Regions from separate parts of the Terrabacter sp. FW104-15G4B genome, predicted to be linked through region 2. Evidence: riboswitches for the same ligand, from Rfam matches in the RefSeq annotation. Region 2 holds a riboswitch; the other holds the start of a gene.
What was found. A riboswitch is a leader RNA that binds a small molecule or an ion and turns the genes downstream of it on or off. The one in region 2 is predicted to bind cyclic di-AMP.
Positions count from the first base shown of each region.

Region 1: it holds a riboswitch for cyclic di-AMP, as region 2 does, so the genes downstream of both, AC3WRT_RS18480 (CHAP domain-containing protein) here and AC3WRT_RS08805 (C40 family peptidase) in region 2, are expected to answer to the same signal.

Region 1 covers NZ_JBYTCI010000035.1:600-4,234, forward strand. The annotation lists gene AC3WRT_RS18475 (alkene reductase) at 1-474, opposite strand, end outside; gene AC3WRT_RS18480 (CHAP domain-containing protein) at 695-1,606, opposite strand; cyclic di-AMP (ydaO/yuaA leader) riboswitch at 1,612-1,800, opposite strand; gene AC3WRT_RS18485 (iron chaperone) at 2,069-2,443, opposite strand; gene AC3WRT_RS18490 (alpha/beta hydrolase) at 2,634-3,311, opposite strand; gene AC3WRT_RS18495 (zinc-dependent alcohol dehydrogenase family protein) at 3,522-3,635, opposite strand, start outside.
Region 2 covers NZ_JBYTCI010000008.1:84,881-88,515, forward strand. The annotation lists gene AC3WRT_RS08800 (NAD(P)-dependent alcohol dehydrogenase) at 1-642, shown strand, start outside; gene AC3WRT_RS08805 (C40 family peptidase) at 1,498-2,013, opposite strand; cyclic di-AMP (ydaO/yuaA leader) riboswitch at 2,065-2,208, opposite strand; gene AC3WRT_RS08810 (SRPBCC family protein) at 2,428-2,871, opposite strand; gene AC3WRT_RS08815 (ArsR/SmtB family transcription factor) at 2,920-3,264, opposite strand; gene AC3WRT_RS08820 (SRPBCC domain-containing protein) at 3,261-3,635, opposite strand, start outside.

The sequences.
Region 1 (3,635 bases), on a different contig from region 2:
CGCGTGGACGAACTCCGCCACGAGCGCGGGGATCGCCTCGGTCTCGAGGGCGCGCGGGACGGCATACGCCTGCTGGCCGCTCGCGGTCACGATCTCGCCGGGCGCGGCGATGGCGCTCGGGGCGACGCTCTCGAGCCCACCCTTGTTGTCCGGGTGCGCGACGCGCCCGGCGTGCATGAGCTGGACGACGACGTGTCCGCCGCCCGCGTGCACCGCGTCGGCGACGAGGCGCCAGCCGGTGACCTGCTCGTCGGAGTGGATGCCGGGGGTGTCGAGGTAGCCCTGGCCGACGGCGCTCGGCTGGGTGCCCTCGGTGATGATCAGGCCGGCGCTCGCGCGCTGGCCGTAGTACTGCGCGTTGAGCTCGGTCGGCGCCTGGCCCTCACCCGCGCGGTTGCGCGTCAGCGGTGCCATGACGAAGCGCTGGGGGAGGTCCCAGCGGCCGATACGGATGCTCTCGAAAGCCGTGCTCACAGGCCTGCTCCTGAAGTGTGGGGACTGTCGGATCTGTCGGGGCCGCCACCGAGGCGGTGGAGACTTCAACTACCTGGGCGACAAGGAGCAGGAGCGGCCGATCATTCCCATGTGCCCGCAGTGTGGGCGATGTCGCAGGAAGGACCGGGCAGGTACGCCGGAGGGGGGGATGCCCGAAGGCATCCTCCCCTCTCGAAGCCGCGTCAGCGAGCGGCTCGGCTCACGGAGCGTAGATGAACGACATGCCGCCGCTCAGGGTGACCGTGCGGGTGTTGTAGTTGTAGGCGCCCGCCATCGCGTTCATCTCGATGATCGACACCTTGTTGCCGTTGACGGCCGTCACCCAGGCGACGTGCCCCACGCTGGAGGAGCCGGCGACGCCGGGCTGCATGACGATGATGGAGCGCGTACGCGGCGTGGAGCTCACGGTGTAGCCCGCGGACCGCGCGCCCGAGGCCCAGACCATCGCGTTGCCGGTCCAGCCGCCCGGGTAGTAGCCCTCGGACTGGTACCACTTGTTGAGGGCGCCCCAGGTGCACTGGCCGGCGGTGGCCCAGTTGGACGAGGCGCGCATGCCGGACGAGGCGCTCGGAACGGACGCGTTGCTGCGCGACTTGGTCGCCGACGTGCTCGTCGTCAGCGTCTTGCGGGTGACGTCGCGCGAGGCGCGGGTGGCCGCAGCCTTGCGGTCGGCCAGGGTCTTGCTGGCGGCGACAGCCTTGCTGGCGGCGACGGCCTTGGCCTCGGCGCGCTCCTGCTCGACCTGCACGTCCTTGATGACCTGCGGCTTCGGCGTGGCGACGCGCTGCGCGGCGACCTGCTGGGCGGCGGGAGCGTAGCCGATCTTCGACAGCGCCGTCGAAGCGGCCGGAGCCGCTGGGGTCGCGGTCGCCGGGCCGACGGCGGCGGGAGCCGCCCCGACACCAGCAGCGGCGACTCCGGCCGGGGCCTGGGACAGGGTGTCGGCGCTCGCCGAGCTGGCGAAGGTGGCGACGAGGCCACCGGTTGCTGCGACGACCGCTCCCGCCTTGATGGCCGGCTGAGCCGACTCACTGGCGATGAGCTTGAGTTCGATGAGTGGGTTGTAGCGGCCTGGCGCACGGTGGCGACCGCGAATGGTCTCGTTGTTCACGCTGTTGAACCTCTCCGCGCCTACGAAGTTAGCTGTCGGGTTCGGGCGGAAAGGTGCCCGGTCCTCACCCACCTCACGAACGAGTCGTGTCGGCGGGCGAGATCTTCACCCCAAGGACGTCCGAAGTCGTTACGCCGGACGCCCGGAGAAACTCGTGGTTCCTCCGCTCCCGTCACAAGGTTTGCTCTCTCTCGTCAGGCGGTGACGGGACTAGGCGGTCCACCTCACGAGAGCCCGACCAGGTGGCCGGGCTTCCGGAAGAGTAGACGAGCCAACTGGCAAAAGTCACGCCACGGTAACGGCGACGCGCCGTAACAAGGCTTTGACGTCCGTTTTGACCGCCTTTACGAGCGCATGACCGGTGCGGGGTGTGACGCGGTTCACATCCAAACCGCGAGCGGAGCCCTCGTGCCTCGGGTAGCCCGGCCCCGTCTCGGTGCCTGCGCCTCGACGTCCTGGGGCTCAGCTCTCGGACTTCTCCGACACGGCGGCGCGCCGCTCGAGGCACAGGTGGGTGATCTGGGTGACCAGCTCGAGGGGCACGGGGCGGGTGATCGGGAAGCGCACGGTGTCCTTGGCGCGGCGGTAGGGCGCGATCGCCTCCTCGAAGTCCGCGTCGCCGGTCGGCACGGGATAGAGGCCGACGTGGTTCTTCCAGCCGGCGTAGTAGATCAGCGGCTTGCCGTCGACCGTGAACGTCGCCATGCCGTAGCTGATCTTCTCGCCGGCGTGCGGGGCAGCCTGGCTGATCGTGCGTCGGACCCCTGCGAGCTGGGTTCGCGTCTCCTCGGGGTAGGAGGCGATGTAGTCATCGACGGACGCAAATCTCGGGGCCAATCCTGGTCCTCACTTCAGTTCCGGACCGGTCGTTGGAGGGGTCATCCCGACCCTATTGCGCAAAACGGACGCGCGCAAAACAAGTTCTCACTCACTGACCAGACCGTCAGAAATGTGCGTACCGTGCCGTTTCGGGTGCGGCTCGACGCAGGAGCTCCCCGACGTCGGTGTGTTGGGCGGCGCGCAGCGGTCAGACGTCGACCCACCGCTCGCCGTCGAGCACCCGCGCGAGAACACCGTGCGGGCGGCGGCCGAGCAGCGTCGCGGTCGCGAAGTCGGCGGCCAGGCCGTCGAAGACTGCGTGCCGGCCCACCATCGCGTGCTTGCCGCCCTTGACGGTGACGTAGCCGACCTGATCGGCGGTCCTGGTCAGGTCCCGAGCGACCGCGGCGGAGTTCGCGGGTCTCGCGACCCGGTCATCGTCGCCGTGGACCACGAGCACCCGGCGCCCGCCCACGTCGAGGCGCCCCTCGGTCGGGTAGACCCACGGGTTGAGCGCCACGGCGCTGAAGACCGGCTCCTCCGCGGCCGCGAGCAGGGCCGCTCGTCCGCCGAGCGAGTGCCCCACGAGGCAGACCCGCAGGTCCGGGCCGAACCGCTCGGCGACCAGGCCGAGTGCCCAGCGCACGTCGTCGACCGGGGTGTGGTGGGCGTCCCAGCCTCGCGTCGAGTTGAGCAGCCGCAGGACGGCCAGCTCGCCCCTTCCGGCGCGGGCGATGCGGTGCGCGATCGGCACCATCCGCAGCACCGACAGCTGGGCCGGGCTCACCCGCATCGGCTCACGTCTGGCCCCGCCACCGTGGAGCACGAGGGCGACGCCCCTGGGCTCCCTCGGCGCGGCCGTGTCGATGAGCCGGGCGTCCGTCACGTGGTGCTCCGTCGTCGAGGGGCCGAGAGTGGTCAGCCGAGGGGGTCGGACGCATGCCGTGTGCCCGGTCACTGCCCCACCGTTCACCGCTCCCACCGTCGAGAGGCCACGAACCGGGGGCCCGCTCGTGACGGTAGCCCTTCGGAGCGGGCGCCCGAACGGTTTGGTCAAACGGCATACGCGATCAGCCGACGCCGGACGAGTGGTGGGTCAGGGGCGCAGGAGGACCTTGATCGCGCGGCGCTCGTCCATGGCCTTGTAGCCCTCGGCGACCTCGTCGAGCGGGAGGGTGAGGTCGAAGACCTTGCCCGGGTCGATGCGGCC
Region 2 (3,635 bases):
CTGCGTGAGAACCCCCGGACCGGAGCCCTCACCACCATGCCTGCGAACCTGAGCTACGAGGACAGTGCGGCCATCCCTTATGGAGGCGGCGAGGCGTGGCAGTTCCTACGGAAGGCGAACGTCCGGAGCGGACAGAGGGTCCTGGTCAACGGGGCGGGGGGAAGCTTCGGCACATTCGCGGTCCAACTCGTGAAGGTCCTCGGCGCGCACGTGACCGCGGTGGACAGTGCGCCGAAGCTGGAGATGCTGCGCGCGATCGGTGCTGATCGCGTCATCGACTACTCCCAGGCGGACTTCACCGAAAGCCCGCAGACCTACGACGTCATCTTCGACGTGGTCCGCAATACTCCGTCCAGTCGCATGGTGAAGTCGTTGACCGAGAACGGATGCCTCCTCATGGCCAATCCGGGTTTCTTGCAAATCGTTCGCGCCCGGTGGGCTTCATTGGGGAGCAAGAAACGGGTCGTGATCGCGGCATCGAGCGGGACAAGCGAGGACCTGGCGTACCTGCGGGGCCTGGTCGAAGCCGGATTGCTGCACCCGGTCATCGACCGATGCTTCCCGCTCGAGCAAATGGACCACGCCCACAGGTACGCCGAAACTGGACAGAAGTTGGGAAACATCGTTGTCGCCGGCGCCTAGGTTCGGCCGTGATCGCGGCCCCTTCGGGTCCGACACACCCGCTGAGACATATCGGCTAGCCGGCGAGGGTGCAGCGCGCTGGGACGGTGTCGGCGCGGTAGGCACGTGGGTCGCTGGCCATGGCACGATCGCAGCCGTTCTCCTCGCGCCACGCGCCTCCAGAGCAAGGAGAGGGCTCGCCGTCGGGACGAGCGTCGGGTCGCTGGCGGCTCAGCAGCGCGAAGAGCAAGACCCCCGTGGAACCGAGCTTGTGACCGTGACCGCCATGGTGTGCGGTTCACCGGAAACGCGATCACAGAGGTGCGGTTCATCGTCCGCAACGAGTCGAACCAGACGCGCCCCATTTCAAACTGCGCCGCCGTTACGAGCCCTGCGACATAGAGGCCGTGGTCGTGCATGAGCTCGAGGCGAGAGGCAACCTCGCCTACGTGATGGCACCCCCCGTCTCGTTCTCCAGCGCTCGTCAGCTGTGGGCTGGGTGTGACCCTGGCGTCCCTCCTGCTTTTCCTAGCCCTAGCCCTGCGCTATTCCGACACGAGTCGCGTGCCCGACCGCCGTAAGGGCCCCGACTCCCTTCTGCGCCGGCCGCGCATACAGCTCCGTTCCCCGATCCAATGCCAATCCGGAGGTCTGCCGTGTCAGAACCGAACCGCCGGATTCCGAATCGCCGCTAAGGGCCGTGTGCAACATTCGACACGTTCGTGTGCGCCCTGCTTGTTCTGCCTTGGGGAGAAGCGCCGTGACCTGCGTGTTCTCTATTTCGCGAACCCTTCTCAGACAGATCAGATCCGACTCGAAGCCGCAGGCCCGACCATTGGGCCTGCGGCTTCGTCGATTCCGAGGTGCCCCAGGCGCCTAGCGCACCCGGCCGGCGACCCAGCGGGTGGTCCAGATCCTCGAGAGCTGGACGCGCTGGCCCGGGCGCGGCGCGTGCCAGACCTTGCCGTAGCCGGCGTACACGCCGACGTGGTAGGCCCGCCCGCCCGACATGAAGAAGATCAGGTCACCAGGTAGCACCTGCGACTTGTAGATCCTGATCGTGGCGAGGCGCTGGGCGTTGGCCGTCCGGGGCAGATTCCGCCCCAGTCGCTTGTGGTAGACGTAGTAGACGAGGCCGGAGCAGTCGAAGTAGTACGGGCCGGCGTAGCCCCAGCGGTACCACTTCCCGACCTGGGCAGCCGTGAGCCTGAGACCCCTGGTGCGCAGCGGGACGGTCCACACCGGCTGGGCAGCGACCGTGACCGCCTGGCTGGAGGCGGCAGCTGCACCGTTGCCGGCCGACGTCGAGCCGGGCGGCGAGGCCGTGGGTCCGGTGGTGGGTGCGCCCACTCCGAGCGCGAGCGCGACGGCCAGCAGAGGTGTGAGCGCCAACGAGCGGAGTGGACGGAGGCGTGGGTGTGCCTGGGTAGAGGTGGACATGGGATTTCCTTCCCACGCCTTCGAGATGAGCTGTCGGGTTCGGGCGGAGGCTGCCCGGCCGCGAGTCGCGGCTTCACCCCGAGGGCCGGTCCTTGCCGGTCCAGAAATGGGTCTCCCGCTCCTGTCCATCTGAAGCGTGGCTGCCCCGCCGGCGGACAGGACTCGGCGTACCGGCGGGCCGACCGGGGAAGACCCCGGACGATGATCTGTGCCGATGACGGTCGCAGACCACATACACGAAGCGCCAGTGTTCCGTGGCGAATTCGCTGAAATTCACAGCACAGTTCGGGCATATGCGGTCAACCCGCCACCTGCCCGCGGCAGTTCAGTCCACAGTGTCCGCTTGGTCGTCCGGAGCCAACTGCCTCAGTCTGGGTAGGCGACGTGGACGTCGTTCGGCGACGGGGCGCCGGCGCCGGTCTCGAGCAGAGACTTCAGGCTCATGAGGTAGGTCGCCCACTTGGTGCTGCAGTGGTGCATGAACTCGACCGGCTCGGCCCAGCCTTCGTGACTGAACATCACGACCGTCCAGTCGCCGTCCTGTCGCAGTCGCCAGTTCACGGTCGTGCCGACCCACTCGTCCGGCCCGGACACGACCTCCCATCTCACCTGCTTCGTCGGGGTGCTCTCGAGCACCACCATGTCGAAGCCGCCGGGGGAGAAGCGGAACTCGATGAGGCCGCCGACAGCGGCGTCGCCCGTCGTGTCGGTGGTCCACCACCCCGCGAGGCCGTCGATGGTGGTGAGTGCTCGATAGACCTGTTCCGGTGCGGACCTCTCGATCGCCACCCGGTGCACGATGTCAACCACGTGCCTCTCCCTTCTCCGTGCCTGCGCGTGACTTGGCTTCGGCGGCCACTACTGCTCCGACCGGTGGATGCCCTCCGCGATCCGAGCGATGCGCGCGAGCCGGGAGTCCCAAGCGGCTCCGACCGCGCTGAGCTGGGCGACCGCGCGCGCGAACTGGTCCCGGCTGATCTCGAAGCGACGCTCGCGGCCGGCGGCGACGCCATGCACCAGACCGGAGCGCTCCAGAACGCCGAGGTGCTTGGCCACCGCTTGCCGGCTGACCGGTAGCTGGTCACTGAGAGACGTGGCCGTGCCCCCGCCGGCGGTGAGCAGCAGGTCGAGCAGGCGCCGTCGCGTCGGGTCACCGATCATCGACCACAGCTCGTCGTCGATCTCCTGCACTCCGAGGGTCACTGCCGGGTCCGCAGCGACGCAGCGTACGACGCGAGCCGGGGAAGGAAGTGGTCCCAGCCGTTCGAGTGATCTCGATAGTTGGCCTCGAGCACCGCCGCCTCCCAGCCCCTTTCGCGGAAGCCGGTCTCGATGAAGGTCAGCAGCGTGCCTTCGCCGGAGGGGGCCAGCTCGAAGGCGACCAGAAGTGAGTTGCCTTCGTCTGCGACCTCCTGGGCGGCATGCGTCCAGCGGAAAGAGAACCTGCTCGGCGGCAGCGACTCCACCACGGTGAGGGTCACGACCTTGCCGCCCTCGTCGATGTCGCCGAAGGCGATCGTGCCCGTCGACCCGGGGGCTGCTTGGTAGGTGGCGGCATCTGCCCACCACTCGAC